Regions from separate parts of the Alteromonas sp. S015 genome, predicted to be linked through region 1. Evidence: predicted binding sites of a transcription regulator. Region 1 holds the regulator's gene; each other region holds the start of a gene.
The links. Region 1 encodes FliA, which starts transcription of late flagellar genes. Its sites were predicted from a motif close to CTAAAGNTNNNNNNNNNNNNGCCGATA; they were not measured.

Region 1 (10,244 bases):
CCCGCGTTGTTTTACTTTATGGGCATGAGGGCGGTGATGCTGCGGGTAAAGTTATTGAAGCCTTTGGCGCCGTGGTAATTGGCGGCAACTACGCGGTAGGTATTGTCGTCTTCGCTATTCTTCTTATTATCAACTTCAAGGTTGTGACGGCAGGTGCGGGACGTATTTCGGAAGTAAGCGCTCGCTTTACGTTAGATGCTATGCCAGGTAAGCAAATGGCTATCGATGCCGACTTGAACGCAGGGTATATAGATCAAGACCAAGCACGTAAACGCCGCGAAGAGATTACTGCTGAAGCTGACTTTTATGGCTCGATGGACGGTGCGTCAAAGTTTGTAAAAGGAGACGCGGTAGCGGGTCTTTTCATCATGCTCATTAATATCGTTGGTGGTCTATTCATAGGTATGATTCAGCACGGGCTTACATTCGGTAATGCCATAGAAATCTACACAATTTTGACCATTGGTGATGGCTTGGTGGCACAAATACCATCGCTGTTACTGTCCGTCGCTACAGCTATTATTGTTACCCGTGAAAACGAAACACAGGAAATGGGCAAGGAGATTCGCGGTCAGCTCGGAAATAATCAAGCCCTGTATATTGCCTCGGGCGTTTTATTTGTTATGGGTATTATCCCTGGTATGCCGCATATCGCTTTCTTAGGTTTTTCGTTTCTTATAGCTGGCTTTGCTTATTGGCAGTCGGTTCAAGAAAAGAGAAAAGCGGCAGAGCCTAAAGTGCCAGACAATGTAGTCAAAGATAAGTCAGTTACGCCTGAAGTAAAAGAGCTTGGCTGGGACGACGTTCAGCAGGTAGACACTATCGGGTTGGAAGTGGGCTATCGCTTAATTCCGCTTGTTGATAAATCGCAAGGTGGCGAGTTATTAACGCGTATTAAAGGTGTTCGTAAAAAACTATCGCAAGAGCTGGGTTTCCTTATTCCGCCTGTTCACATTCGCGATAACTTGGATTTAGAACCCAACACTTACACCATTGCTATGTTAGGCGTAACGATTGGTGATTCCATCATTAGTCACGATGAAGAGCTTGCGATAAACCCAGGGCAGGTGTTTGGTAAATTAGAAGGGCGCGCCACTAAAGATCCAGCCTTTGGATTAGACGCAGTTTGGATTAAACCAAATAAGCGCGAACACGCACAAACCCTTGGATACACCGTAGTTGATGCAGCTACTGTTGTTGCCACGCATTTAAGTCAATTACTGTCCAATAATGCTTATCAATTGTTAGGGCATGAAGAGGCGCAACAACTTCTTGATATGCTAGCCAAGCAACACCCCAAACTAGTTGAAGGGTTAGTGCCTGATATTCTTCCGCTAAGTACAGTTGTGAAAGTACTGCAAACCTTATTGTTTGAGGGGGTGCCTATTCGCGACATGCGTACTATAGTCCAAACACTGAGTGAATACGGTACGCGCAGCCAAGACCCAGATGTACTCGTGTCTGCAGTGCGTATTGCCCTTAAACGCCTCATTGTTCAAGAGATTACCCAAGGGGCAAAAGAGATACCTGTCATAACCTTGGCGCCAGAGTTGGAACAGATGTTGCACCAGTCACTTCAAGCAGGTGGCGAAGATGGTGCTGGCATTGAGCCAGGCTTGGCTGATAAGCTGCAAAAATCGTTGCAGCAAGCCAGTCAGCAGCAAGAGTTAGATGGAGAGCCTGCGGTACTCCTTACCTCTGGCATGCTACGACCCGTACTATCTCGCTTCTTAAAATATTCGGTTGTTGGGCTTCATGTTCTTTCTTATCAAGAAGTGCCTGACGACAAACAAATAAAAATAGTCAGTTCGGTCGGTCAATAATCTGACACTGGGTGATTGGAGAGGTTGCAATGAAAATTAGACGTTTCTTCGGCAAAGATATGCGTGAGGCGTTAAGCCAAGTTAAAGCTGAATTGGGCAGTGATGCGGTCATCATGTCAAATCGCAAAGTTGCTGACGGTATTGAGCTTGTTGCAGCTTACGACAAAGAGCCTGAAGCCAAGTTGTTCAAGCCTAATGTTTCTCCACAAGGTGCTGCTAAAGTACCAGGCAAGAAAGCCGTGCCTACCTTAAGCGAAATAATCGGTGATGACGGCCCAGATAGTCTGAAAGCATTGTTAGAAAAGCAGCACGGTGGAAGTAGTAGTGTGCCAGGTTCCGTAACGCCAAACTCATCGATGACAGCGAACGCTAAGCACGCCAACGAAATTGCGTCACATTTGGATTTCTCTGACGCATTTATTGACGACATAGAAACGCATTCACCTGTTCAAGAAAACGTGAATCAACACGCTTTTCCTGAGCATCAGGCATCGAGCATAGGTGATACCCCAGCGACACAATCAGCCGAACTAGCTCAAATTAAAGAGGAGCTGGCGTCTTTGCGCGATGTGTTGCAATATCAGGTTGCAGATTTGATGGAAGCGAAGAACAAACGTCAAAAACCTGTTCATCAATATCTAATTACCCGTTTAACGGATATGGGATTAAGTAATGCACTGGCTAAACAGTTAATAAGCTATACTCCAGCACATTATAATGAGCGTGATGCTTGGGTTTATCTTCTTAACCTATTGGCTAATCGCATAAATGTTACAGGAAACGATATACTTAGTGCACAAGGTGCTGTTGCATTAGTAGGACCAACTGGTACAGGTAAAACAACGACTGTTGCGAAACTTGCTGCCCGCTATGCACAGAAATACGGTGCTGAGTCGGTTGCGATGATTACCATTGATACGTATAGAATTGCAGCCTATGAGCAGTTAGCGACATACGGAAAAATTATTGGCTGCACGGTGAGAAAAGCGCAGACTAGTGAAGAACTTGCGGATTTATTATTCCAACTTCGTCATAAGCGACTAGTATTGATTGATACGGCTGGATTTAGCCAAAGGGATAGTCGATTAATTAAACAGATTAAGCAGTTTGATAACGGCCAAATGCCAAATGTTAAAAAATATTTGGTAGCGCAAGCGAATACACAATATCCTGCGTTGCAGAGAATCATTAAAGCGTATGATGATATTGAACTAAGTGGCTGTATTTTCACGAAGTTAGATGAGTGCTACTCTTTAGGAGAGGTGCTCAGTGCAGCGGTTGAATACCAACTACCGGTTAGTTATGTCACCGATGGTCAGAAAGTACCTGAAGACATTAAGATTGCAGAAGCGAAATCTTTGGTTTCCGCTGCTGCAAAGCTTTATAAAAAGTACGGTTTGAATCATACTAGTGGCAACAACGCAATTAAAACAGCATAAGCAGTATGATTGACGACCAAGCGAGTAGCTTAAGAAAAATGAAGCAATCACGGTTAATCAAAGTAATCGCCGTCACCGGTGGTAAAGGTGGCGTAGGTAAAACAAACATTACACTAAACACCGCTATCGCAATGGCGAAGCAGGGTAAACGTGTGATGGTTCTTGATGCGGACCTCGGTCTTGCTAACGTAGATGTTATGTTAGGACTACGTGTTGAGAAAAACTTATCTCATGTGCTTTCTGGCGAATGCACCCTTGATGAAGTATTAGTGACCGGCCCGCACGGTATAAAGATTGCCCCTGCCACATCAGGTACGCAGTCGATGGCCGAATTGTCGCCTACGCAACACGCTGGCCTGATTCGCGCCTTTAGCGAGCTACGATCACAAATTGATGTGCTTATTGTCGATACGGCGGCAGGCATTTCAGACATGGTGTTAAGCTTTTCAAAAGCTTCACAAGACATTATGGTTGTTGTGTGTGACGAGCCTACTTCATTGACAGATGCGTATGCATTGATAAAAATTCTGAATAGAGAACACGGTGTTTTCCGCTTTAAAGTTGTAGCTAATATGGTTCGCGACGTGAGAGAAGGCCAAGAGTTATTTAGTAAGTTGAGCAAAGTGACAGGGCGTTTTTTAGATGTTGCACTAGAATTAGTGGCAACAGTACCGTTTGACGAGAACATTCGTAAAGCGGTACGTAAACAAACATCCATTGTTGATGCTTACCCGGGGTCACCGGCGGCCGTTGCAATTACACAGTTGGCAAGTAAAGCCTTAACATGGCCTATTCCAGCGCAGCCAGGTGGTCACTTAGAGTTTTTTATTGAACAATTAGTTGCAGAAAAAGCCGTAGGAAGTCAGCGTTGAACAGCAAGGCAGCCGCTTATCAACAACAAACCGATAAGGCGCAGTTAGTCGAACGACATGCACCTTTGGTTAAGCGTATAGCGCATCACTTAATAGCGCGATTGCCTGCTAGTGTTTTAGTAGACGATTTAATTCAGTCAGGAATGATTGGATTACTAGAAGCCGCACGTAACTTTGATGGCTCAAAGGGAGCCAGCTTTGAAACGTTTGCTGGTATTCGCATCCGCGGTGCTATGCTAGATGAAATTCGTAAAGGGGACTGGACGCCGCGTTCAGTTCACCGAAATGGTCGCGCCATTACAGAAGCAATTTCGCAAGTAGAAAGCGAAACAGGGCGAGACGCTAGAGATTCTGATATTGCTAACAAGCTTAATGTAAGCTTGCAGGAATATCACCAGATGCTTAATGAAGTAAATGCAGGAAAGCTGGTTGGTATTGAAGACTTAGGTGTGTCAGATGACGTTATATCGACAGAACAAAATCGAGGTAGCGACGCACCACTGGAAGATTTAATGCAAGGCGCTTTTCAAAAGGCGCTTGCCCATGCAATTACGACATTACCTGAAAGAGAGGCGATTGTACTTTCACTGTATTATGATGAAGAGCTGAATCTCAGAGAAATAGGTGAGGTTCTTGATGTAAGTGAGTCGCGAGTCAGTCAAATTCATAGTCAGGCCATGTTAAAACTCAAATCACGAATGAAGTCGTGGCAAGCTGACGAAGAATAGAAATTAATAACAATTAACCCCTCACTGGAGGCTATTTTGGACAAAAGCATGAAAATTCTCGTGGTCGATGATTTTTCAACCATGAGACGTATCATCAAAAACCTACTCAAAGATTTGGGTTTTTCCAACATCCAGGAAGCGGATGACGGAAGTACTGCATTGCCGATGTTGCAGCAAGGTGATTTCGATTTCGTAGTTACCGATTGGAATATGCCAGGTATGCAAGGTATTGACTTGCTTCGCGCAATTAGAGCCGATGACAAACTCAAGCACCTACCAGTACTTATGGTTACTGCTGAAGCGAAAAAAGAGCAAATTGTTGCCGCCGCGCAAGCAGGTGTTAATGGCTATGTTGTTAAGCCGTTCACTGCAGCAACACTTAAAGAAAAATTAGATAAAATATTCGAACGTTTAGGTTGATCCAGACGCTCACCAGAGAAATGAGGTTTACTGGATGTCAACGAATGTAAACGTTCCAATTTCGTTGGAAGAAGCAAAACAGCTTGTCACCTATCTCGAAGAAGGTGACAACGCTTCTGCCAATGCCCTCTTAGAAGCATCCTCAATGAAAGAAAACGTTGAGCTATTTGCTGAAGTTGGGAAACTGACGCGTCAACTTCATGACGCGCTGAATAATTTTCAAATAGACGACCGCATTAAAAATCTCGCGACCGACGATATTCCTGATGCACAAACCCGCCTAACCTACGTAATTGAAGAAACTGAAAAAGCTGCTAATACTACTATGGATGCCGTTGAAGCGAGTATGCCTATAGCTGAAATGTTGTCGGCGCGCATCGAAAAGGTTATGCCTGAGTGGAAAAAGTTAATGAATCGCCAAATAGAGTTGGGTGAATTTAAAGCTTTATGCGCAGATATAGACGAATTATTGGAGGAAGGTTCGGCGCAGTCAGCTAAACTTACACAGTTACTTACAGAAGTACTGATGGCTCAAGGTTATCAAGACTTGACAGGTCAGGTTATTCGCCGCGTTATCGACTTGGTTAAAGAGGTGGAAGACAGTTTAGTCAACATGCTTACCATGTTTGGTGAACGCGACGGTGCAGAACAAACTAAACCATCTAGCGTTAAGGCCGATAAGGTTGATGGTGTAGAGGCAGAAGGCCCTATCATTGATGCCAATAAGCGCGACGACGTCGTGTCAGGCCAAGATGATGTAGATGACCTTCTGTCTAGCTTAGGTTTTTAGGGGAGCGGGCGCATGTCGTTTGATGTTGACGAGGATATATTACAGGACTTTCTGGTCGAGGCTGGGGAGATACTAGAACAATTACAAGAACAGCTCGTTGATCTTGAGAACAATCCTGAAGATGCGGATTTGCTTAATGCAATTTTCCGTGGTTATCACACGGTTAAAGGTGGAGCAGGTTTTCTGTCTCTTACCGAGTTAGTAGAAATTTGTCACGGTGCAGAAAACGTGTTTGACGTAATGCGAAACGGACAACGAACACTAACACCCGAACTGATGGATATTATTCTGCAAGCCACAGATGTGGTGGTCGAAATGTTCGAACGAGTGAAAGCTCGGGATCCATTGGAGCCAGCAGATGCACACCTTGTCGACTTACTACACAAACTAAGTCGCCCAGAGTCTCCAGATGAGAATATTTTTGGTGGACAGAGTGCGCCGGCATCCGAGCCTGAGGCTGCTGTAGAAGAGCCAGAATTAGTTGTTGAAGAACCTACCGCGCAAGAGCCAGGTACCGGTGATAGCGGTGGAATCGACGAAATCACCGAAGACGAGTTTGAAGCGCTACTTGATGAGCTTCATGGCTCAGGTGCGCCTGGGCAGTCATCGGCGGCCAAAAGCGAGCCAGCTAAGACTGCTGCCCCCGCTGCTGCCAGTGATAACGACGATATCACTGATGAAGAATTTGAAGCTCTGCTTGATGATTTACACGGCAAAGGCAAATTTAGTGGTGAAGAAGCAGCACCAATTGCGAGTGCTCCTGCTCCAGCACCAGCAGCACCGAGTGCAGCAGGTGATGAAGAAATCACCGACGACGAATTTGAAGCATTGCTTGACCAATTGCATGGTTCAGGACAGGGCCCAACTAAGCAGGACACGGTTTCCAAGGCGCCAGAGCCTCCTGTAGATAAGGCAGCAACAGAAGCGATTCAAAAAGCTAAGCAAGCTGCGCCAGCAACTCCTAAAGCTACACCAACTCCTAGTGCCACAGCGCCAGCTAAAGCAAGTGCACCTGCTGCGCCAAAAGCAGCGCCTAAAAAGGACGAGAAGAAGGCGGCACCTGCGGCGCCTCCTGCCGAAACGACAGTGCGCGTTGATACCAAACGCCTTGATCAGATCATGAACATGGTGGGTGAGCTAGTTCTAGTAAGAAATAGGCTCATTAGTTTAGGTATAAACAGTAACGACGAAAGCATGTCGAAAGCTATCGCTAACTTAGATGTGGTGACGGGCGACTTGCAAGGTGCGGTAATGAAAACCCGCATGCAGCCTATCAAGAAGGTGTTTGGTCGTTTCCCTCGTGTTGTTCGAGACCTTGCGAGAAGCTTGAAGAAAGAAATTACCCTTGAGCTAGTGGGAGAGGAAACTGATTTAGATAAGAACCTGGTTGAAGCACTGGCAGATCCGCTTGTGCATTTGGTGAGAAACTCCGTCGACCATGGTATTGAGATGCCTGATGATCGCGCTGCAGCGGGTAAACCGCGGATGGGTACGGTTCAGCTATCTGCATCTCAAGAGGGCGACCATATTCTCCTTACCATCGAAGATGATGGTAAAGGAATGGACCCCGATAAGCTTAAAGAAATTGCCATTAGTCGTGGTGTGCTAGACGCGGATGCAGCAGCACGCATGTCGGATGTTGAAGCATTTAACCTGATCTTTGCGCCCGGGTTCTCTACCAAAACAGAAATTAGTGATATTTCTGGTCGTGGTGTAGGCATGGACGTGGTTAAGACCAAGATTAACCAACTTAACGGTACTGTAAACATTGATTCACAGTTAGGTAAAGGCACCCGACTGGATATCAAGGTTCCATTAACGCTGGCAATCCTTCCTACGCTAATGATTGTTGTAGGGAAACAAACCTTTGCGTTACCATTGGGTGCGGTGAACGAAATAATAAACATGGACATCAAGAAGACCAATACAGTCGATGGCCAGCTAACAATGATAGTTCGTTCAAAAGCAATTCCGCTGTTCTTCCTTGGTGAATGGTTAATTCGAGGTCCCAAAAACATCGATAGGGAAAAGGGACACGTTGTTGTCGTGCAAATTGGCACACAACAAGTAGGGTTCGTTGTAGACGCGCTAATAGGCCAAGAAGAAGTCGTTATTAAGCCCCTTGATGCCTTGTTACAAGGTACGCCAGGCATGGCTGGTGCCACGATAACTTCAGACGGTGGAATTGCATTAATTTTAGATGTTCCGAGCCTGCTTAAACGGTACGCGCGTAAACCCATCAAGTAAGGCGATGAATTAATAGGAATAATAATCCATGGTCTTTAAAGTCCTTGTCGTGGACGACTCGACTTTTTATCGTCGTCGAGTAAAAGAAATACTCGATGGCGATAAGGAACTTGAAGTTGTTGGGGAAGCGAGAAATGGGCGCGATGCACTTGAAAAAGCAGAAGCGCTAAAGCCAGATGTAATAACGATGGATGTTGAAATGCCCGTGATGGACGGTATTTCAGCTGTAAAGGCCATAATGGATAAACGGCCTACACCTATTCTTATGTTTTCGTCGCTAACGCATCACGGTGCGCAAGCGACGCTAGATGCTTTAGAAGCGGGCGCGCTCGATTTCTTGCCTAAGAAATTCGAAGATATTGCGCAGGACAGAAAAGACGCATCGCGTTTGTTGTGTACCAAAGTACGCTTGATAGCACGTCGTGGCATTGGTATGAAGCGCCCATCATTTCGCTCTGTAGAGGCGAGAAGGCTTCCTGATAATGCGCCTAAGCAAGCGTTCTTTAAAACATCGGGTTTGCTGTCAGGTCATAAAGACGCAGCCATACAACCGACCGTTTCGTCTGTAAGAGCGACGGGAAAGCACTATAAATGTCTAGCAATTGGGGCTTCTACTGGCGGACCTGTGGCGCTTCAAAAGGTGCTGTCTCCGATACCTGCAGCGTTTCCATACCCTATTTTGCTTGTACAACATATGCCTGGAACATTTACCTCGGCATTTGCACAGCGCCTAGATACAAATTGTAAGATAAAAGTTAAAGAAGCCGAGCATGGCGACATTTTAAAGCCAGGTCATGCCTATCTTGCTCCTGGTGGTAAGCAAATGCTGCTAGAAAGCATCGGTGTGAGTAAACGTATTGCCATTGTCGATGCGAGTATGAGCGATAATGTGAGCTATAAACCCAGTGTTGATCTTACATTCAGTTCTTTGGCAAAAGCTTACGGTGGGGATGTATTGGGAATTATATTAACCGGGATGGGAGCCGACGGCAGAGAAGGATGCCGAATGCTCAAGGAAAAAGGTGCAACAATTTGGGCGCAAGACCAAGACTCCTGTGTGGTTTATGGTATGCCACAGGCTGTTGCAGCCGCCAATATATCCAGTAAAAACATAAACATTGATGATATGAGCAGTTGCGTTCAAACCGAAATGCGTTAGAAGTTTGAACAGTAATGGAACAGCAAATATGAAAGTGTGGACAGTAGCGAATCAAAAAGGTGGTGTAGGGAAGACGACCACCACGGTGAGCCTTGGCGGCTTGCTTGCTCAGCAAGGCAAGCGAGTGCTCATGATCGATACTGATCCACATGCATCGTTGAGTTATTACTTTGGTATTGACGCTGAAGCATCAAGTCATTCAGTTTACGACATTTTTATTAAGTCAAATGACATTACGGCCGATAATGTTTTGGATTGTTTGTGTCCGACAAAGTTAGATAACTTGTATGTGCTTCCTGCAACAATGGCACTCGCGACCCTGGATAGAACGATGGGAAGCGAACAAGGTATGGGTTTAGTGCTAAAGAAAGCGCTGGCCAAAGTAGCAGATGAATTTGATGTGGCCATCATCGATTGCCCTCCGGTGTTGGGTGTGCTGATGGTCAATGCTCTAGCAGCGTGCAACAAGGTTATCGTGCCTACACAAACTGAATATCTAGCGCTGAAAGGGCTCGATAGGATGATTCGTACAATGGAAATTATGGGGCGTTCGTTGGATAAATCCTTTGATACTGTGATTATTCCAACTATGTTTGATAAGCGCACTAACGCGGCGCTTGCTTCGCGTAAGCGTTTAATGAATGACTACGGTGAGCGTGTGTGGGAAGGGGTTATCCCTGTTGATACGCACTTTAGGGACGCGAGTTTAGTACAGCTTCCCATTTCCTCAGCGTACCCAAAAACACGCGGTGTGTCTGCGTACAAG
Region 2 (10,244 bases), 140 kb from region 1:
GCATTCTTAGGCATGGGCCTGCTCATTGCTATCAAAAACAGTATCGATGCGAAGTTAGCGGCTAAGCAAACATCGCCTGCAGTGAAGGCTGAACGGGTACGCGTTACAGCTGAAAGCTAGACGTTAAAACATGCAAAAACAATAAAGTAGTTAGAAATGAATGATGTAACTAAGTCGGCCAAGCCGCTTTCTAAGCAGGAAAAAGTAAAAGAAATCATGCGGATTTTGGATGACCTTTATCCAGAAATTCCAATCTTTTTAGATCACAAAGACCCATATACGTTACTCATTGCGGTTCTACTATCGGCACAATGTACAGACGAGCGCGTTAATCAAATTACGCCAAAGTTGTTCGCTCGCGCGGATAACCCCTACGACATGGTGTTGATGAGTATTGAAGAAATACAAGACATTATTCGTCCTTGTGGATTATCGCCTATGAAGTCGAAAGGCATTTGGCATTTATCTGACATGATCATTAAACAACACAACGGTGAAGTGCCCGCAAACTTTGAAGCGCTGGAGGCCATGCCTGCTGTAGGCCACAAAACGGCTGCAGTGGTTATGTCTCAAGGCTTTGGTATTCCTGCGTTCCCGGTAGATACTCACATTCACCGTTTAATGTACCGCTGGGGTTTATCGAACGGAAAAAGCGTAGAGCAGACTGAGCGTGACGCAAAACGCTTGTTTCCTAAAGAACGGTGGAACGATCTACATCTGCAAATCATTCTGTACGGTAGAGAATACTGCCCTGCCCGCGGTTTTGACTTAAATAAGTGTGTTATCACACGCGAGTTCGGTAGAAAGAGCTTCATCAATGAAGTACTAAAGGAACAAGAGAAAAAACAAAAGTTGGCGCTTAAGAAGAAGCGTAAATAACACATTTTTAGAGAGGAGCCATTAAGCTCCTCTTTTTTTTAACTCCATTCACTTACTCACACAAACGATTTTGCGATTAACATACAACTTCGGCTTGTAGTTTGCCTCGAAAGCACATTTCAAATTGGCTATGATGGTTATGTCGTATTTTTGCTCACGCAAATAAACAAAAATATAAAAATAATCCATGGAGAACACATGTCTCGATTAAATACTATCGCTAGAAAGCTAGCGTTTGGTGCATTGGTAAGTGCATGCAGTTTTGGCGTTTTTGCTGAAACTTCCCCCATTACTGAAGAGCAAAAGAAAAATGCGGAAGCGTTAATTCAAAAAGCCCTGAAAAGTGATTTAGGTTATAAGATCGTTGAATCACTAACCACAGAGATTGGCCCTCGCCTGGGCGGCTCTGAAGCAGAAAAGCGAGCCAGAGATTGGGGCGTGGTGGTAGGAGAGCGTCTAGGCTTTGATAAAGTCAGCATAGAAGAATTCACTATGCCGTTTTGGGATAGAGGCCACCTGCACATTTCACTGACTGCGCCTTATGCTCAACCGCTTTACGGCACAGCCCTTGGCGGCGCAGCGCCCTCTGAAAGCGAGATCAATGCTGACATCGTTTATTTCAGAGACATTCACGCGTTAACCACAGTTAAAGATGGCGCACTTAAAGGCAAAATTGCATTTGTAGATGGCGACGCCATGGTAAAAAGCCAAACCGGTGCAGGGTATGGTCAAGCGAATCAACGTCGCCGTATTGGGTGGCAACATGCTCAACGCGGTGGTGCAGAAGCGCTAGTCGTGCGCTCAGTAGGCTCAGATTCTCATCGTTTCCCTCACTCAGGCATGATGAGCGCAGACGGCGACAAATGGGCAGATATCCCTGTTGTTGCTATTTCAAACCCGGATGCTGATCATCTACGACGCCTCCACAATTTAGGCAAGCCACTATCGCTATCGCTCCATTCTGAGTCAAAGTGGAAAGGCGAAGTAAACAGCGGCAACGTAATACTGGATTTAGTAGGCAGTGAAAAGCCCGAAGAAATTGTACTTATTGGTGGCCACCTAGATAGCTGGGATTTAGGTACTGGTGCTGTCGATGACGGCGCGGGCGTTGCTATTACCACCGCAGCCGCCGCATTAATTGCATCACTGCCAGAGCGCCCCAAGCGCACCATACGTGTGGTTATGTTTGGTGCTGAAGAAGTGGGTTTATTAGGTGCTTTTGCTTACGCTAAGCAGCACGAAAAGAACCTTGAGAACCACGTTCTCGCCACAGAATCTGACTTTGGCGCGCAAACTATCTGGCAACTTGTGTCAAACGTGAATCCCGAAGCGACGGTATTAGTTGATGAAATCGCAAAGATTTTATCGCCGCTACGTATAATACGTGGGGGTTCAGATATTGTTGGCGGCGGTCCTGACATTATACCGCTAGCAGCGGCAGGCGTGCCGACGATTAGACTAAACCAAAACGGTAGAGATTACTTTGATCTTCACCACACGCCAGATGATACCTTAGATAAAATCAACCCGGATGAGCTTGCACAAAACATTGCAGCCTACGCAGCAAGTATATACTTGTTAGCCGATTCGGACGTTGATTTAAAAGCGAAACAGTAGCGAATCATCAACATTGGTCAGTGCATCTTGTGCTGGCCAATGCTTACCAATACTCTGCTTGCCCTCTCCTCTGCTAATGCCCCAAATGCGTACGTTTTATTGCGCTTGAATTAGCTGGGCAACAAATCGCTTCGCTTCTTGCCTTGAAGGCAATTCTACATGTCGATACGTATTCGCATGTTTAAAGGCTACGGTTGCTTTATTTATGGAGATATTTGAGATTAACGCACCTGACATGGCGCTATTAAAAGTAGAGATATAATTTTGAGATTGCATAGTAAATACTTCTTTATTGATATTGTTTGTTTTGAATTCCTCGCAGGTTGGGTAAAGAAATCGAAAAACGAAAATTAGGCTCTTGCGTAAACATACGGTTTCAGAAAGAGCCCATCTTTTAAATGGTCACTTCAGATAAGAGAAATGACCCTAGATAAGCGTGAAAATCTTATCGTACTACTACGTTAGCAGCTTGAGGACCTTTTTGGCCTTGTTCAACTTCGAAGCTAACCGCTTGACCTTCAGCAAGGGTCTTGAAGCCGTCAGAAGTGATTGAACGGAAGTGTACGAATACGTCTTTGCCACCAGCTTCAGGAGTGATGAAACCAAAACCTTTTTCTTCGTTGAACCACTTAACTGTACCGTTTACAGAATTAGACATAATAAAAACCTTTTAAAAAATTGATGTAATGGTGGAAACCACCGAATAGCTATAGACATCTCCAAGCTAGTAAAGCAGTTGTATATCTATATAAAACTTCAATTTGAAAGATTTAAAAAAGAGGTACAGCGCAGTATTAGGTAAAGCAAATAACATATCTAGAGCGAAGCGAAAGGTACAGGTAATTGCGAGCAATGTCCACTAGTTTTTAGTTTAATTTTTAATCAAAATGCATTTTTTTACAAAATCTTTTTGGCAAAGCTGAATACGTATGTTTGTTCAAGGTAATTGAAAGCTAGGTTAACCTTGTTTTTTTACTATAGAGATGAGTTATGACAAACATGTATACGCTAGCAGGTAAGACAGCAATTGTTACTGGAGGCGGAAAAGGGCTTGGTAAAACTATCGCTCACTTCCTGCTAGAGGCAGGAATGAAGATCGCCATTTGTGGGCGCACTGAAATTACTATCAAGCAGACTGTAGAACAGTTCGACGAGCTATTTCCAGGCAATGTCGTTGGCCAAGTTTGTGATGTATCGAAAAGCGCCGATGTCGCCAGTTTTGTTAGAAAGGTGAAAGATGCGTTTGGCGAACTACACGTCCTAATTAATAACAGTGGCTTTGGTAAGGAAACCCTTGTCTGGGAAACCAGTGAAGACGATTGGGACGAAGTAATGGATACTAACGTAAAAGGCTCCTTTCTCATGTGTAAAGAGGTCGTGCCTCACATGATTAACAACAACGAAGGCTACATCATCAATATCGCCTCTCAGGCTGCATTGAACGGCTATGCCAATGCAGGTGTTTACTGCGCATCAAAATTCGCGATGGTAGGGCTTGGAAAAGCGTTGCAAGAAGAGGTTCGCCCCTACGGTATTCATGTACATTCCCTAAACCCTGCGCTGATACAGTCGCAGAAGACAAAAACAGAGCAAGTGGACGATGGCCTGATTCAAAATGAAGACTTAGGCAACATGGTGGTGTACCTGTTAAGCCAACCACGCCGACTTAAAATTGATAATATCGGCCTGTGGGGCTTTTAATACCAGTCCGCATAGTACGTTTAACTAGAATTGTAAAACTGTCTTAAAGCGTTAACATTTCCTAATTATCATAAGTGCATGTTGTTAGCGTTTACTCAAGTAAAACGCGGCGCCACAGTTATTGCTTTTGTTCGCGACCCTGATGGGTATGTGTTAGAGCTTATACAAAACAAATCCATCTCGCTATAAATTGGCTCAAAAATGAGAACAAGTACTGAAGATGCAGCCAAGATAGTTAAAGCGCGTTAAACGTTTACGTCGCCAAACTATAAGCTTAAAAATCTGCGGCACTAAAAAAACCGATAAAAACCACATGGAGTGACACGACATGCTACGTAATCGTTTATTATTTTTACAAAATGATAATGATAAAAACAAAAACCATGCTAGGACAGCGATAAGTCGTAAGCCTCAAGCAGCGCACAATATATTCTTGTCCAGTAAGCCGAAAGTAAAACTGGCAGCTATTCTGCCTGCGTTGTTCGTAATATTTACCGGAGCATTTACCGCTGACAGTGCGTTTTCGGCCTCTGCTGCGAATAGCGAGAGTACGCTGATAAGTGCTGATTCAAAAGAAAATGTTGAAGCGCATTTTACCGTTATTGCCCATCGCGGAGCGTCAGGCTATTTACCAGAGCATACTCTCGAAGCGGCTACCCTCGCCTTTTCGCTGCGTCCCGATTTCATCGAACAAGACGTAGTTATCACCAAAGACGACATCCCCGTTGTACTACACGACATCCACTTAGAGACAGTTACCGATGTAGAAAATATTTTTCCAACGCGTCACCGAGATGACGGGCGTTTTTACGTCCGCGACTTTACTCTTGAAGAGCTGCGACAACTGCGCGTACACGAACGCACTGGCAGTAATGGAAGCCAGGTATTCGAGAATAGATATCGCGGTAATCACGCTAATTTCAACGTGGCTACACTTGCCGAGCACTTTGAATTAATCAGTGAGTTAAATCGCCAATTTGGCACATCAGTCGGAGTTTATCCTGAAGTGAAATCCCCAGCTTTTCACATAGATGAAGGTGTTGATGCCAGTAAGATGGTTGTTGATGCTCTCAATACTTACGGGTTTGGTGGAGAGAATGGCAATAGCTACTTGCAATGCTTCGACTTTAACGAGATTAAGCGCATTCGTGAAACCTTGGGGTATAAGGGTAAAGTTGTTATGCTGATTGGCGAAAACGACTGGGGTGAAAGTGACACGGATTACAACTGGTTGCGAACGCAGGAAGGAATGAAACAAGTAGCAAATTATGCAGACGGCATAGGCCCTTGGTTAGGCCACCTGCTTGATAATGACGCCATGGTTCAAGGAAAAATAAAAGCCGCTAGTTGGGTTAAATACGCCCACGAAAACAAGCTGACAATCCACCCCTACACCTATCGTCACGATGCGCTACCGGCGGGTATGAGTTCAGAACAAGTCTTGGACGTATTAAACAAGGTTGTAGATGCTGACGGCGTTTTCACCGACCATTTAGTGCCTGTATTAACGTGGCGAGACAAACAAAACCAACGTAAGTAAGAAAGGGGTTGAGGCGCTTTGATGAGCGCCTAAGATTTTGAAAGTCGTACCACCACGCGCCTGTTCTGGGCGCGGTTCTCTCGTGTATCATTTGGCGCAATATGACGTTTCTCACCATGGCCTATTAACTGAATTCTATCTTCAGGCACACCTAGCGTAGTCAAATAGCTTTTTACTTCGTTGGCTCGTCGAATAGACAACTGTTCGTTATTGTAGCGACCGCCGTAGCTATCGGTATAACCATCAAGAAGTACAAGCTCAAGTTCACTGTCTTCTTTTAGGTATTCACCTATCATAGTTAAACGCTTTTGCGAATATTTGGTCAACTCTGTGCTGTTGTTTTGATAAGACAATACCGTGTAGGCAATGTCATCAAAACCAAAGGGAAGCAGGTTCGACACGCATTTTACAAATTCACGATACACGCCTGAAAAATTACTGGCGTTTAACGCCACGCTTACTTGGTCGTATTTGTTGTACCAATCTTGGTAGTAAATAGTGGGCCAAAAACCTTTCTCTAATTCAGACAGCATAGTCCATGCAGCATCTTGCGGTAAGTCACCATTGTACTGTTTGCGAAGAGACATATCGGCAATGGTTTTAGGCGCAACGCCAGGCATCCATTTAGGTGGTACAGAATAAACTGCGGCCATGTCGAACTTGTTAGGCAACAAGTGCATGTCCAGTTCAAATTCCATATTAAGCTGCTTCGATGCCGTGCTCGTAAACATAGCTTCCCCATAACCCGGCAATTCGTGATTGAGAGTACACTGAAGACGGGTGTCGCTATCTATACGCCAGTTAGAGCTTTCTATGGTCGCAGAATATTGCCGCATTGCAGCGTGGGAAGACAATGACCCCACTATCCCCAATAGAGCGATATATCTTAGTTTCGACACCATTTCGACACCATAATAAAAATCAGACTAACACAGCTAAAGGCTAACGATACGCCCACAGATTACTAAACGTAATGGATCAAGTTAGGTCACACAATAAACAAAGTGTATCCAACGATATTTTACGCTTAATATAATTATCGTCCAAATTGTAGAAAAGTTTAGCGCTTAATACCATTCGATATCCTCACTTTTATTACTTTCCCTGATTTAACAGTTCATAAATTGAAACTGGCAACTGGAAGGTATCCTTGCGATAATTATTTTACGCAATATGCTTCGCAGGTTGGTACACAATTTTTTTTACCAGCCAATTTACGCAATCGAGTCTTACAAGAGTGTTTATGTCTGCCAATCCGCCCCTTCTTTCCCAGCGCTTTCGAGGTTACTTTCCCGTTGTCATCGACGTTGAAACAGCCGGATTTAATGCAGGCACTGACGCCCTGTTAGAATTAGCCGCAGTAACAGTAAAAATGGATGAAAATGGTATCATCCACCCAGATCAAACCTTTCATTACCACATTGACCCGTTTGAGGGCGCTAACCTAGAACCCGCTGCACTGGAATTTAACGGCATAGATCCAAGTTGCGCGTTGCGCGGCGCCATTGAAGAGAACGAAGCCATGAAGGACTTATGTAAAGGCATTCGCAAGGCACAGAAAAATGCAGACTGTCAACGTTCAGTTATTGTTGCGCACAATGCGACATTCGATCAAAGTTTTGTTAACGCAGCGATAGAACGCTGCAATATAAAACGTACGCCATTTCACCCGTTTGTTTCCTTCGATACCACTAGCCTTGCGGGCCTTGCTTTAGGTCAAACCGTTTTAGTAAAAGCCTGTCGTGCAGCGGGCATTGAATTTGACCAAAGTGAAGCGCACAGTGCCCTGTATGACGCACAGAAAACGACTGAGCTATTTTGTTATATGGTAAATCGTTACAAAGCGTTAGGCGGCTGGCCTGTGGAGAATAAGGAGTAATATTATGCGGACTGGTATATACAAAAACAGCGCCGAAAAGCGCTGTTTTTATTATATGTTTTAAACTTGGTAGCTTATAGCTTATCTGCTTCTTCAGATAGGTACTTAGCCACACCTTCAGGTGACGCATCCATACCCGCTTTACCTTCAGTCCAACCCGCTGGACACACTTCGCCATGCTCTTGGTGGAATGCTAACGCATCAACCATTCGAAGCATTTCATCAACGTTACGGCCAAGTGGAAGATCATTAATTACTTGGTGACGTACCATGCCTTCTTCGTCGATTAGGAATGAACCACGGAACGCTACGCCATCTTCTGGATGCTCAACATCGTATGCCTGACAGATGGCATGTTTAACGTCGGCGACAAGGGTGTACTTAACTGGACCAATACCACCTTGATTTACTGGCGTATTTCTCCACGCATTGTGTGAGAACTGAGAGTCGATCGAAACACCAATGACTTCAACACCACGCTTTTTGAACTCGTCAAAACGCTTGTCAAACGCAATAAGCTCTGACGGGCATACGAACGTAAAATCTAGCGGGTAGAAGAATACAACAGCTTTTTTGCCCTTAATCGCTTCGCTTAGCGTGAAAGAATCAACAATTTCACCACTACCAAGTACCGCAGCTGCGGTAAAGTCAGGCGCTGGACGGCCAACTAATACACTCATGAGTCTCTCCATTTATATTGGATTGTAATAATAGAAGCGATTACGTTGCGCAACCGCTTTGAGAAGTAATTTCCTTCCCAGAAAATAGGTACTAATATGAAAATAACAATATTAGACAACGAGTTTTTTACTGTTCATACCAATAACTGTTTAACACCTCGCCACACTGTTCAATGTTTCTTCAATTACCTTGTATTAAATTTGTCATTATCCACTTGCCAAAGTAAAGAATAACAATTATTATCATTTACAGATTCATTTGGAGTACGTTTAATGTTTGTTTGCATGTGCTATGGAGTAACTGATAAAAGCATTCGCGCTGCCGTTGAAGAGAATGGTGTGGGAAATATGCGAGAGTTACGTCAACATTTAGAGCTTGGCTCACAATGCGGTAAGTGCATCAACATGGCCCAGCAAATCATTGACCAAACCATCATCGACGAATCGTTATTCAAAAATGTAGGCTAGTTAACGCTTTATAGACTTTTTTACTTAGCGGGCACATACGTTCATGTGACCTACTAGCAACTCGCAGTGCGACGTTGGCTCGCCTCTAAAGTAATTTCCTTTTCAAGTAGTGCAATTACTGTTCATTATTTAAACGTATACTCAATGCCTGCATAATAAAATGCCCCATTAATCCCCCCTGGTGACGTTGGTGGGTAGAGTGCTCCAACTTCCCCCATAAAAGGATTCTCGTCTGGTAACGCGTCAAACAAATTCTGCGCTCCCAATGTAAGCTGGGTGTCAGGTAATATCTTCCAAGCCAATTGAGCGTCAAATGTAGTTAGCGCACTGCCATAAATATCTAGACCTGCAGATGCGTCAAGATGATCTTCATAGAACTTTCCGTAGTAGTTAAATCGCCAAGTGAATGCCCACGGGCCTTTTGATTGCTCAAGCGTAATACTGCCTCGATGAGCAGGCAGGTTGTCTTCTAACATGCGTATTCGTGCCTCGGTTAGGTTTGGCTGAAGCTGTACTTCGCTACCTGTTAAAACCGGATAAAGCGTGACGCGCTCTACTTGTGTATCCGTCCAGTTGTAGGCAAGAAGTAAGGCGTTTGACCAGTCATCTAAAGCAAAACTGTAGTTAATGACTAAATCGACACCTTGGGTCTTTGTATCAAAGTCATTCGTAAAATATTTAGCTGAATTGTACCTCGACGCATCGGGACGACCTTGAGCAATAAGTGTATTGATGTCTTCATCGGTCAACGGAATGCTAGAAGTTGTACTAATACGATCGGAAAGACGAATGTTAAAATAATCGAGCGTAGCAAAAAAAACCTCGCTGGCGTTCATAACCAAACCAAAGCTATAGTTTAACGATTCTTCAGGGGTAAGTGCTGTCGCCCCCAACTGTACAGAGATAAGGTCAGTGGGTGGTAACGTCGCTTGGTCTTCCAAGCCATTAAGACCATAGGCCGTAGTCACGTTTATAACGTTGCTTTGTCCTACTGTGGGTGCCTTAAAGCCTGTATTTACTGAGCCCCGTAGTGCAAAAACATCATTTAATCTATAGCGAGTGCTTAACTTGCCGTCGAAGGTCGAACCGAAATCACTAAAATGCTCTGCGCGTGTGGCAACACCAAACTGCCATGCTTCGGTAACATAGAACTCCAAATCGGCGTATACAGCCCAATTACTTCTGCTCCAATGCCCAGCGCTTTGAGGCTGATACCCAGGAAACCCATTGGAACCGATAGAAAACCCCTGGTTCAACCCAATTGGAGGCTCTAATGCGAAAGGCCCCGCAATATATGACGCTTCATCTCCGGCTTTCTGAAAATAGGTTTCTTTGCGCCATTCAAAACCCATGGCAATACTAACAGGATCATCGAAAATAGCTTGAATGAGTTTGTTAAAATCTAAGTTAAACGTCCGCTCTACTTGCGACACGCCACCGGGCGAAAACGACGTTGGCGTTTGAGGTCCGAGCGATGGAT
Region 3 (10,244 bases), on a different contig from region 1:
TTTGTTGCGCAATATCAAAGTAAAATTCAATTTTTAACCACACAGTATTAAGCGGATTTACTCACCACAGCGTAGTTAACGTAAAAAGGATATGTTATGCGTTCTTTATTGGTTCTATTCTTCCTGATTTTTCTTACATCATGTAGTTCAAAGTTGGCCTATAACAACTTGGACTGGTGGGTATATTGGTATTTAGACGATTACATTGAACTTAAAGATGGGCAAGAAGAGAAGTTTGATATTTATTTGAGAAATTGGCTGAACTGGCACAAAGAAAGTGAACTTACACGTTACAAAGCACAGTTAGAGAGCATAAAAAGTCAGATTCAAAACGGCACCTTAGACTCCAATAGTGTTTATAGCAATCTTGAATTAGCAAGAGCGCACTGGGAACGCGTGCGTGATGAAGTCAGCCCACAATTAGCAGAAATTGCTAAAACACTTGACGACGAACAAGTTGTTTCACTTTTCGCAGCGCTAGAAAAAGATAACCAGGAGGAAGAAGAAGAGCGTGACGAAACACTCAACAAGTCTGAAAAAGAGCGCTTAGAAGAACGAATAGAACGTATAGAAGAGGCTATCAGTGAACGCATAGGAAAGCTAACGAGCGAGCAGAAGCAAATTGTAAGCACCTATGCTACACAATTTGTTCCTACTGGCGGCGAGTGGCTAACCTATCGAAGGAAAATACAGAATGCAGCACGAAAGCTGTTTGTTACACGAAAATCAAATGATAGCTTTGAAGCCGAACTCATTATATTGATGCAAAACCCTGATAGCTATAAAAGCGATATTTATAAGCAAAGTAGCGCGCACAATATGACAGTAAGCGCGACTTTAATATCTGAAATATTTACTACGCTCACTAACAAGCAACGAGAAGTGCTCATTGATAACATAGAAGACTTGATTGATACTGTAGAGAAATTTCAAGGTTGAATGCAGCAATGTTCAATGCATTAAAACAAGCGAACAGTAAAATTAAACTACCCGCAAATATTTGGGCTTACGAACAGTCCCGCCCACAGTGGGCAAAAGAGGTGAGGAAAAAAATGGGCCTTGACGAATGAATGTGATATGTGTTGTTGTCTTGCAGTAAACAGGCTAAGCACAAGTGGTTTATGCGTGTTTGACACTATAACGAGCAGATTTAGACAACCCCAGGCAGGCGGCAATTCACCGTTTAACTGATACCCTATGAAAATAGATTTCACTATCATTTTAACCCCATCAATGTTGTAACCTAGCGCGCTCTAATATTCTTATTTGAATATTTTTGAAAGAATTTCTAGAAAATATAGCTGTTTAGTTAGCAAGTTGTTAGCGTAAAAATTCTCTATATCGTTAGGAGTCTCGCAGCGTGTTCAGGAAATTCTGTTTCGGGTTGCTCATTGCTACTTCATTTATTACTTTCGCTAAAAATCCACTTCAATTAGGTAAAGGCTTAAGAACCGCAGATCCGTCCGGTCATGTGTGGGAAGATGGAAGAATGTATCTGTACACGTCTCATGACCTTGAGTGCCAAGAAGATTTCTGGATGAAGGATTGGTACACCTTTTCGTCTGACGATTTAGTAAATTGGACCAATCATGGGCCGAGCTTGTCAGTTGATGATATTTCATGGGCAGATAACTATGCGTGGGCTCCTGATGCGGCATATAAGAATGGGAAGTATTATTTGGTTTTTCCCGCTGGTACAGGTCACAAAGACAGAGTAAACCCAGAAAACAGCACAAAGTGGATGGGAATTGGTATAGCTGAAAGTGATTCGCCTACAGGACCTTTCAAAGACGAAATAGGCAAGCCATTATGGAGTGAGCCCTATGCTAATGATCCTAGTTTATTTATTGACGACGACGGAAAGGCGTATTTGTATGTTCATGCCCAAGGCTTCGATTATCACGTGGTAGAAATGTCTGATGACATGCGCGGTATTAAAGGAACGCTAGAAAAAATGGACATGGGGGGATACGAGCCAAAAATGGAAGGTCCTTGGGTATTTAAGCGCAATGATCTTTACTACTTTACCATGCCTGAAAACAACCGCGTGCTTACCTACTATACGAGTACATCTCCAAAAGGCCCTTGGACATATCAGGGTAAATTTATGGAGCAAGAAGCTAACAGTAATAATCACCACTCTATTGTTCAATATAAAGGACAATGGATTTTATTTTATCATCGATGGCTGGATATAGATTCGGCATGTGGGCGACAGCGGCATGTCGCAGCCGAATACCTTTTCTTTAACAGTGATGGCAGAATAAAGCCAGCTATCAGAACACAAGATGATGTTGCCGATTTTGCTGAAAGGGCAGAAAACAATCAACCGGTGTCACCAAAACCAAACTAAAAAAGACCTATTTGAAAAATCGTAATCGAGTTCTTCGTTACTCATCCACATCCAGGTCATCAACGAGTATCGCGGCGATTTAAATTAGAACGTAAACATCGACATCGCGGGCAGTGGTTACCGTAATGTCTGACTAAGAGAAAATTTGAATACAATGACCTTTTCAGAGCGTATTTTCAACAATACGCTTGAGCTGAGCCCACTCGTCTTCTGACATGTACTTTTTCGCGAAATTGACGAACTCACCAGATTGATAAAGTGACGCTAGAACATCATTAAAAGCGTTGAGAAAAGCGCGGCTCCCTTCTAAATCATTACACATTAAATGGCCTGCTTCATAAGCGGGGATACCGGCAATTCCATAGCTGCGTAAGTTTTCCATCTCCGTGATACTCCTCATAATGCTGGGGTAAGATAGATAAAAGTCTACTCGGCCTTTGGACAACATTTCGAGCATTGAGAAATAAGGATCGATACCGTGTCTGATATACAGGCTATCGCGAGGAATATTCGCGATAATATCATCTAAGAAATCTCCGTATGAATGGTCAGCGCCTAGAAGTAAAGTGTATTCTGATGAAGATACCAACATGTCCACTAAATCTATGACGTTTCCACTGCTGTCGAGAAATTTTTGATTAAGAGGCTTACTACTTTTGTGCTGATAAAGTCGTCGGTTGAAAAAGAAATCTGTGGGGTGACTAAACACATAAACCTTTTTTCTGACCGCTGTCTTTAACCTTTGCGGAACGCACATAGGATCTTCTCCAGACATTAGCGTAGCGATACGTTCATGAGGAGCAAACAGCAATTTGTCTACGGATAATTGAGTAAGAACCTTGTTGTAGACTTCTTCGGGAAAATTTCTAGGGGGGGTATTATGCGCAATGACATCGAACATATTTTTAGTGTCGGTTACAATGGTCACTGCTAAACTCAGGGGCGAACAACCGAGTGTTATTAGTAGCCAAGCCCAAAAGAACAACTTAAGCATCATCCTTTTTTACCACTCAAATTTGGAAACCAAAATAGCACCGTCTCTAAGCATTTTTACTTCTCGCTAATTTAACATTAAATAGAGGCTCAAAGTGCCCAACGTCTTGCGTATTGCATCCTGACAATTTTATGTTTTTTAAAAGTTTATTATACCTTATGTGAACTTGACTAACTTCTCAAATATAAATTACCAAATATCACTTTATGCTTATTCAACAGCTTTTGGGGCAAAAAATATGGTCGCTATAGGCTAGTTAATAGTACAGCTTTTTATTAGCCGCGCCATTAATAAGTAGGGGGCTATTGACACTGACGGCGTTTTCAAGCCTGAGTATTTAAGCGTGAATATAGGGAGTTCAATAATCTGCTGCTTTTCAGGTGGAAAAACGCTTTACAGGAAGTAATCGCAGTACCTAACACGAAATAGCCAGCATTGATTTAGCTATGTAATTAAATATATAAGAGCAAATGATGACAAGCACAGCTTAGTCGCAAAAGTGCTTATAGCATGAATTGCCATCAGTATTAATCTTCGTTACTGATCATTTTTCGCACCCGAGCGTCTGATTGTTTAATCATATCGCCTATTAACGACGTTTCAGGCATATTTTTCCAATACTTCTTAGGCATTTGATTAAGCATTGCATTTGTCTTAATGCGAGCGGGGTTAAATATATTTGCATAATAGGTCAACCAGTACTTTTCAATTCGGTCTTCATCGGGAGCTGCACTTGAATCTGGATTATCTTCTAGTACAAGGGTTTCAGTATCCCAATGAGCAGCACGATAGGGAGTCAAAATGGACCACCGCATGTTCTTAAAGCGGGTTTGGAAGAAACTGAGGTTAATCTCTAAACTAAAGTGCTCTGGTTCATACCATGCAACGAAATGCTCTTGGCCCGCCAATTTTACTTCTCTAAATCTCAAAAACGCACTCATTTTATATGCATCACGTTTGACTGCTTTCGCCATGGCATAGAGCTGAATTACATCTCCGTCAGTTTTCAACTGAATTAGTTTTTTGTTTTCGTAAACAACACGCCACAACACCCGGTAACACAGTGAAAATTTACTATCATCTGTATGACACAATGCGTATTTTATAAGCGTTAAGACTGGTTTAGGGATAGTATGGTTACGTTGTACCTTTTTTTTCTCAGCGTTTTCTCCCATGTCACCAAAAAGGTCTTCTTGTAAGGTATGTACGCTTTTCCAAATAATATCTTCAGGCGCTATGTGTTGAGATAAGCATTCGCGAGATGCTTCTCGCCATTCATCAAAACCAGGTACCGAAGTAATTGCAATAGATTTCATTTTAATACCGCTTTTACACTACTTTTAATACAACCTATGCGATTAGCACATTTACGCGCTGAATAACTCGAACTGTTTAGGCTCCTTAAACTGAAGTTCGAAATTATTGCTATCGAGTAAATGTATATCGGGGAAGTAATCTCCCACTTTGACAAATGGCTTTAACTTCTTGAGTGGAAGGCGCATCTTTGTGAGGTCAACCCAATTTAATTTTGTATTGCGTCTGATAGACAAGATTTTTTGTACCGTGCGCGCTCCAAGGCCGGGCACGCGCAATAGAAGCTGCTTATCCGCTGTATTGAGATCAATCGGAAATATGTGACGATTTCGCAAAGCCCATGAGAGCTTAGGGTCGTAGTCCATGTCTAACATGTCATCTTGCAAGATTTCATCCAAGCCGAAACCATAGAAACGCAAAAGCCAATCAGCCTGATAAAGACGGTGCTCCCTTAGTAATGGCGCAGGTTTAAGTGGCAAAACGTCTGAAGCATCAGGAATAGGGGAAAAAGCAGAATAGTAAACTCGGCGTAGCTTTTGTTGGCTATATAACTTAACGCTTGTTCCTAATATCGTTTTATCGTTCGAACCATCGGCTCCAATGATCATCTGCGTAGATTGGCCGCCTGGTGCAAAACGAGGAGGGCGTTTTCCCGAATATGTTTGATCAACTTTATGTTCTGCAATTTTGTCTTTTAGCACATTCATCGAGTCGTGAATATTGCTAAGATCTTTTTCAGGTGCATACCTGTTTAACGAAGACTGAGTTGGCATCTCTACGTTAATACTGAGCCTATCTGCATACAAGCCAGCTTCGGCTTGTAATTCTGATGACGCGTTCGGAATGGTTTTTAGGTGTATATATCCTTTAAACCCGTGGTCTAGCCTTAAGGATTTCGCAATACGAACCATGCTTTCCATGGTTATATCGGGAGAACCAACAATACCTGAGCTTAAAAACAAACCTTCAATGTAATTACGTTTATAAAAATTCAGGGTTAAATCTATCGTTTCCTTCACAGTAAACCGAGCACGTTGAACGTTGCTGGATACTCTATTGATGCAATAATGACAATCGTAAATACAATAGTTGGTCATCAGAATCTTTAACAAAGAAACGCATCGACCATCAGGTGTGAAGCTATGGCATATTCCCGAGCCACCGGTAAGAGAACCTATACCGCTTTTATCGGTTTTACCCGGTTGACGTTTTCCTGCTGAACCACTTGCGCATGAAGCGTCATATTTTGCTGCATCGGACAGGATTTCGAGTTTTTGTATCAGTCTATCATGCATCGCAGATGATAATTTCCTATAAGCAATCACAATCAAACAGCTCATTAGAACCCCCATTCTTTTTAAACGGAAGTAACAAACTACGTTAAAGCATGTATAAATATACAGTTGTAAGGGTGAAGTTGCAAAAGGGGGGGAGCGAAATTTTAATGTAAAAAAACTATAGAGAGAAAACACCGCGTCTTAGCATAAACACATAGAGGTTGCAGGCGGTGTTGTTCCGCTTATTATTTGGAGTCGTTGTTTAAATAGATCGAGAAGTATTGCGGTTTGAAAAGCTGAGCCTAAAGGTACATTATAAAAAGCTCTCTGGTTAGAAAAATGCAAAAGATAAAATTTTAAAACCCTATATATTTAGAGAGCTCCTCTCTTAAGCTAGTGTATTTCTCTTTATAAGGTTGCTTGAGTGTCATGTCGTCAATCAATTTGAACAATCGCTTACATTCGTTGACGAGTTTCATTTCTGATTTACCTTCCTTAATTGCAATTTGCAGAAGACATTGAAGCAAATTGAGTGCAACGCCCGTATTTACAGGGGCAAAACCTTGAGCTAGGGCAAACGAGGCTTTTGCTCGCTCGTAATCTTGATTTTGATAGTGCTGTATGCCTTCCCGGTTAAACTGTTGATAACTTGCTAAACTCTTTCGAGTGTTTAACGCCTGTGCATTGAGCATGTTTAAACTGTTTTGGTCGAGTTCCTCTTGTCTTGAGGTTAAAAGTTCACCTAACTGTAATGCATCATCAAATTCTCCTAACTTGTACATAACGTTTATGCTGTCAGGAATAAATGCAGTAGGAACCTCGGTGTACTTTTCGTTAAGAAGCGTTTGTGACGTAGTTAGGTGACGTTTAGCATCAATCAGTTTACCGTCAATAGCGCTAATTCTAGCATTCACGATTGTACCAAAAATATCTACGTCAAAATCTCGGTCTATTTTTTGAAGGTGCTCATCAAACTTTCCTCGTTGCAACGTAAGTAATGCTTCTTGTTGAAACTTATTGCGTTGCCGTTTATCGTCTGCAAACTCTGCAACGTCTAACAGGCTGCGAATAATACCGCACCAGTGCAAACTGGTTTGATGAACGGTTCGTTTAGATAAATCCCAAATCGCATGGCTTGAGTTGGCCGCGAGCACTAAATCACCGTTCTGTCTACCTATATCACAAGCTTTAAAATGCCTGGGTATAGAGTAGGGGGAGAGCTTAATTGCTTCTTTTATTGAATCTAAGGCTTCCTCGCCTGCCGACATGGCCTGATGAGCTTGTGCAAGAATATCGTGTGCATCAGCATTGAATCGGTTGCGCTTTAGTGTCCTTTTGGCAATTGATATCGCTTTTTCATGTTCCTTTAAAAGCAAGTAGGTTTTTCCAATTGCTATTTGTGCCCACAGCACCGGTTGTTTATCAATATAATCACTTAGCACATCTAACGCTTTATGTGGCTGCTCAATGCGCCAATAGAGTTCCACTAATAGCTGTTCACAGTGCCCTTTATAATGGGAAGGTGCGTCTAGTAACGCTTCAATATGATCGATAGCACTATTTAATTCACCCTGTTCAATAAAATTCAACGCTTTTTGAAGAAACTGTCGTTTTTGCCATGCGCGAACAATACGAGACTTCAGCTGTACTTGAGAAAAGGGTTTAATGAGAAAATCGTCTGGTCGGCGCTCAATACTGCCTAAAACTACAGGCCGAGCACTGTCGGCACTAATTAGTATGAACACTGAAGTTGGACTGATGAGCCTGCGAATGCGCAACTCTTCAATGAGCTCATAGCCGGTTTTATTGTCAGCCCCTAAGTGTAAATCACAAATAACAATATCGAACTTGTGTTTTCTACACAGCGATACCGCTTGTTCGGCAGACGACTTTGTGACTACGTCAGACGCGCCCATTGAATGCATTAACCCTTTTAGAAGAAGAAGGAAAGGACGTTGATCTTCAACAATCAGTACTTGTTTGTTGCTAAATTGCATTTCACATCCATGAGTAAGCGCGCGAATATTGTATAAGAGTATATCTAATTTTTAATAATAAGCTTAAGAAAAACATTGTCTTGCCGAAAACATAATATGGAAAGATATAAATAACAATGAATGTCATCTGATACAGCTATAGTGAACGAACAGACACCTATTGACCCCAGTATTTACTGGGAGCGTAGTGGTGTGCTTGCTCGCGCTTCGGCACAGGGCGCGATATTCTCTTTGTACCTGGCCATGCAGCAACACAGTGTGGCTGAGCCGTTCGAAATTGAAGCGATAACTTCAGATACTGAAAATAAGAATAGCATTGAAGAGCAGCTAGCATCGTTAAATCATTATAGGCGCCCATCGTTAGCGATAAATGAAGGCGATTGGGACAGGATACATGTTTTGTCTACGTTAGTCTCTCAAGACTATACAACGGCTAGGTTATACTTAAGCATGAATCCCACACCGCTATCACAGACTGATAATGCAAAACGATTACCTAATGAGGTGCTAGATAACTGTAGCTTGGCAACACAAAAGCGGTTAAAAAAACACTATGCAAACACCGTAAAGGAAGACAATACGCTGTTTTATGATATTCTCGCGTCGCGAGACGAAAATAGAAATAGAGAACAAAATAACCCACAAGGCTCCACATCCTTTGAAAATACTGCCTAGCGCGTGTTAATAGTCCTATTGGCGTGCCCTCGTTAATTATATCCACCCTAGTTTTTACCACTCTTTTTTGTTATATTGCGCGCCGCATTTTTGCACTGGTCTTACGCTCCAATCAGCAAAGGTTAAAATATGTCTAAATATATTGTATGCGCAATGTATAAGTTCGTTGCGCTTGAAAACTTCAAAGAAATTCGCCAGCCGCTTCTAGAAACCATGGAAGCTAATGGTATCAAAGGTACACTTCTTCTTGCCCACGAAGGCATCAACGGTACCGTTTCTGGCACTCGAGAGGGCATCGACGCGTTGCTCGCGTACTTAAATAGCGATGAACGCATCAATCCTATTTCTTATAAAGAGTCGCTTCACGATGAACAGCCGTTCTATCGCACTAAGGTGAAACTTAAAAAAGAAATTGTGACAATGGGCGTAGAAGGTATCGACCCGCGCAAAACCGTAGGTACCTATGTTAAACCTAAAGACTGGAATGCATTGATTAGCGACCCAGACGTGACGGTAATTGATACACGCAACGGTTATGAAATTGAAATTGGTACGTTCAAAAATGCTATCGACCCTAAAACGGACACGTTTCGCGAGTTTCCTGAATACGTAGCGAAAGAGCTTGACCCGTCAAAAAACAAAAAGGTAGCGATGTTCTGTACAGGTGGAATACGCTGTGAAAAGTCTACAGCTTATTTGAAAGAGCAGGGGTTTGACGAGGTTTATCACTTAGAAGGCGGCATACTGCAGTATCTCGAAGATGTACCGAAAGAAGAGTCATTGTGGGAAGGCGATTGCTTTGTATTTGATAATCGCGTTGCAGTAAACCATGACTTAGAGAAGAGTCAATACGAGCAGTGTTATGCCTGCAGACTTCCTATTACTGAAGAAGATAAGCAAAGCGATAAGTATGAGCCTGGCGTAAGCTGTCCACACTGCTTTGGTACGCATACTGAAGAGCAAATAGCACGCTTTAGAGAACGTGAAAAGCAAGTTCAATTGGCCAAAGAGCGCCAACAAGAGCACGTAGGCACCGAAGCGCGTTTGACTATGGAACAAAAGCGTAAAGAAAAAGCAGAAGCTCAACGTTTACGCGCACTTAAAGCAAAAGAAAATCAAGCGTAGACAGCTAGAAAGAAGGGCGTTACACTCGTGTTTATTGCAGTTGAAAAAAGGAATGCGAGTGAGCACTCAACTTTCAGAATCTAAAATTGAAGAAATTAGAAAAGACTTCAGCTTTTTTGATCGTGATGGTAACGGCCAAATCGATTTGCCGGAGTTCATTGAGCTTCTAACCGTTATTTCACCAAAAACGAAAGCGAGCCACGTACATGAAGGTTTTAAGCTTATCGATAGTAACGACGACGGTTACATTGACTTTGAAGAGTTTTTGGAGTGGTGGCAAGAAGGATGGTGGGAATACTAATTTTATAATTGGTAAAACGCATCGATCATTGAATTTTTTCTACGCTTTGCTAAGTGTATGAGTTTATAACTAAGCCGCGCGAAAGAATAAGTGAAAACGAGTGCCTCCAGGCACTCGTTTTTTTATGTCTTGAATGGCGCTTAAGGCTTCACTGAATCTTGTCGCCTAGTCTTTCTAATAAGAATTTGAATGAAATACGCCATTATAT

Region 2: a site for FliA is predicted at 6,775-6,801, ahead of V7R42_RS03290 (flagellar protein MotY). Genes of this name have one in related genera too.
Region 3: a site for FliA is predicted at 7,998-8,024, ahead of V7R42_RS12670 (VC2046/SO_2500 family protein). Genes of this name have one in related genera too.

The regions. Positions count from the first base shown of each region.
Region 1 covers NZ_JAZETO010000001.1:897,052-907,295, reverse strand. The annotation lists gene flhA (flagellar biosynthesis protein FlhA) at 1-1,823, shown strand, start outside; gene flhF (flagellar biosynthesis protein FlhF) at 1,853-3,262, shown strand; gene V7R42_RS03925 (MinD/ParA family protein) at 3,268-4,134, shown strand; gene V7R42_RS03920 (RNA polymerase sigma factor FliA) at 4,131-4,862, shown strand; gene cheY (chemotaxis response regulator CheY) at 4,899-5,282, shown strand; gene V7R42_RS03910 (protein phosphatase CheZ) at 5,317-6,072, shown strand; gene V7R42_RS03905 (chemotaxis protein CheA) at 6,085-8,319, shown strand; gene V7R42_RS03900 (protein-glutamate methylesterase/protein-glutamine glutaminase) at 8,348-9,478, shown strand; gene V7R42_RS03895 (ParA family protein) at 9,507-10,244, shown strand, end outside.
Region 2 covers NZ_JAZETO010000001.1:754,093-764,336, forward strand. The annotation lists gene V7R42_RS03250 (electron transport complex subunit E) at 1-120, shown strand, start outside; gene V7R42_RS03255 (endonuclease III domain-containing protein) at 157-879, shown strand; gene V7R42_RS03260 (M20/M25/M40 family metallo-hydrolase) at 1,078-2,496, shown strand; gene V7R42_RS03265 (hypothetical protein) at 2,593-2,772, opposite strand; gene cspE (transcription antiterminator/RNA stability regulator CspE) at 2,942-3,154, opposite strand; gene V7R42_RS03275 (SDR family oxidoreductase) at 3,487-4,197, shown strand; partial or broken gene V7R42_RS03280 (lactoylglutathione lyase) at 4,297-4,386, shown strand; gene glpQ (glycerophosphodiester phosphodiesterase) at 4,526-5,737, shown strand; gene V7R42_RS03290 (flagellar protein MotY) at 5,767-6,639, opposite strand; gene rnt (ribonuclease T) at 6,981-7,616, shown strand; gene V7R42_RS03300 (peroxiredoxin) at 7,691-8,296, opposite strand; gene V7R42_RS03305 (bacterioferritin-associated ferredoxin) at 8,570-8,764, shown strand; gene V7R42_RS03310 (TonB-dependent receptor) at 8,890-10,244, opposite strand, start outside.
Region 3 covers NZ_JAZETO010000006.1:114,392-124,635, forward strand. The annotation lists gene V7R42_RS12640 (DUF6279 family lipoprotein) at 97-939, shown strand; gene V7R42_RS12645 (family 43 glycosylhydrolase) at 1,361-2,353, shown strand; gene V7R42_RS12650 (transporter substrate-binding domain-containing protein) at 2,517-3,281, opposite strand; gene V7R42_RS12655 (TIGR03915 family putative DNA repair protein) at 3,875-4,663, opposite strand; gene V7R42_RS12660 (putative DNA modification/repair radical SAM protein) at 4,715-5,956, opposite strand; gene V7R42_RS12665 (response regulator) at 6,295-7,935, opposite strand; gene V7R42_RS12670 (VC2046/SO_2500 family protein) at 8,056-8,610, shown strand; gene trhO (oxygen-dependent tRNA uridine(34) hydroxylase TrhO) at 8,740-9,735, shown strand; gene V7R42_RS12680 (EF-hand domain-containing protein) at 9,788-10,036, shown strand; gene V7R42_RS12685 (hypothetical protein) at 10,211-10,244, opposite strand, start outside.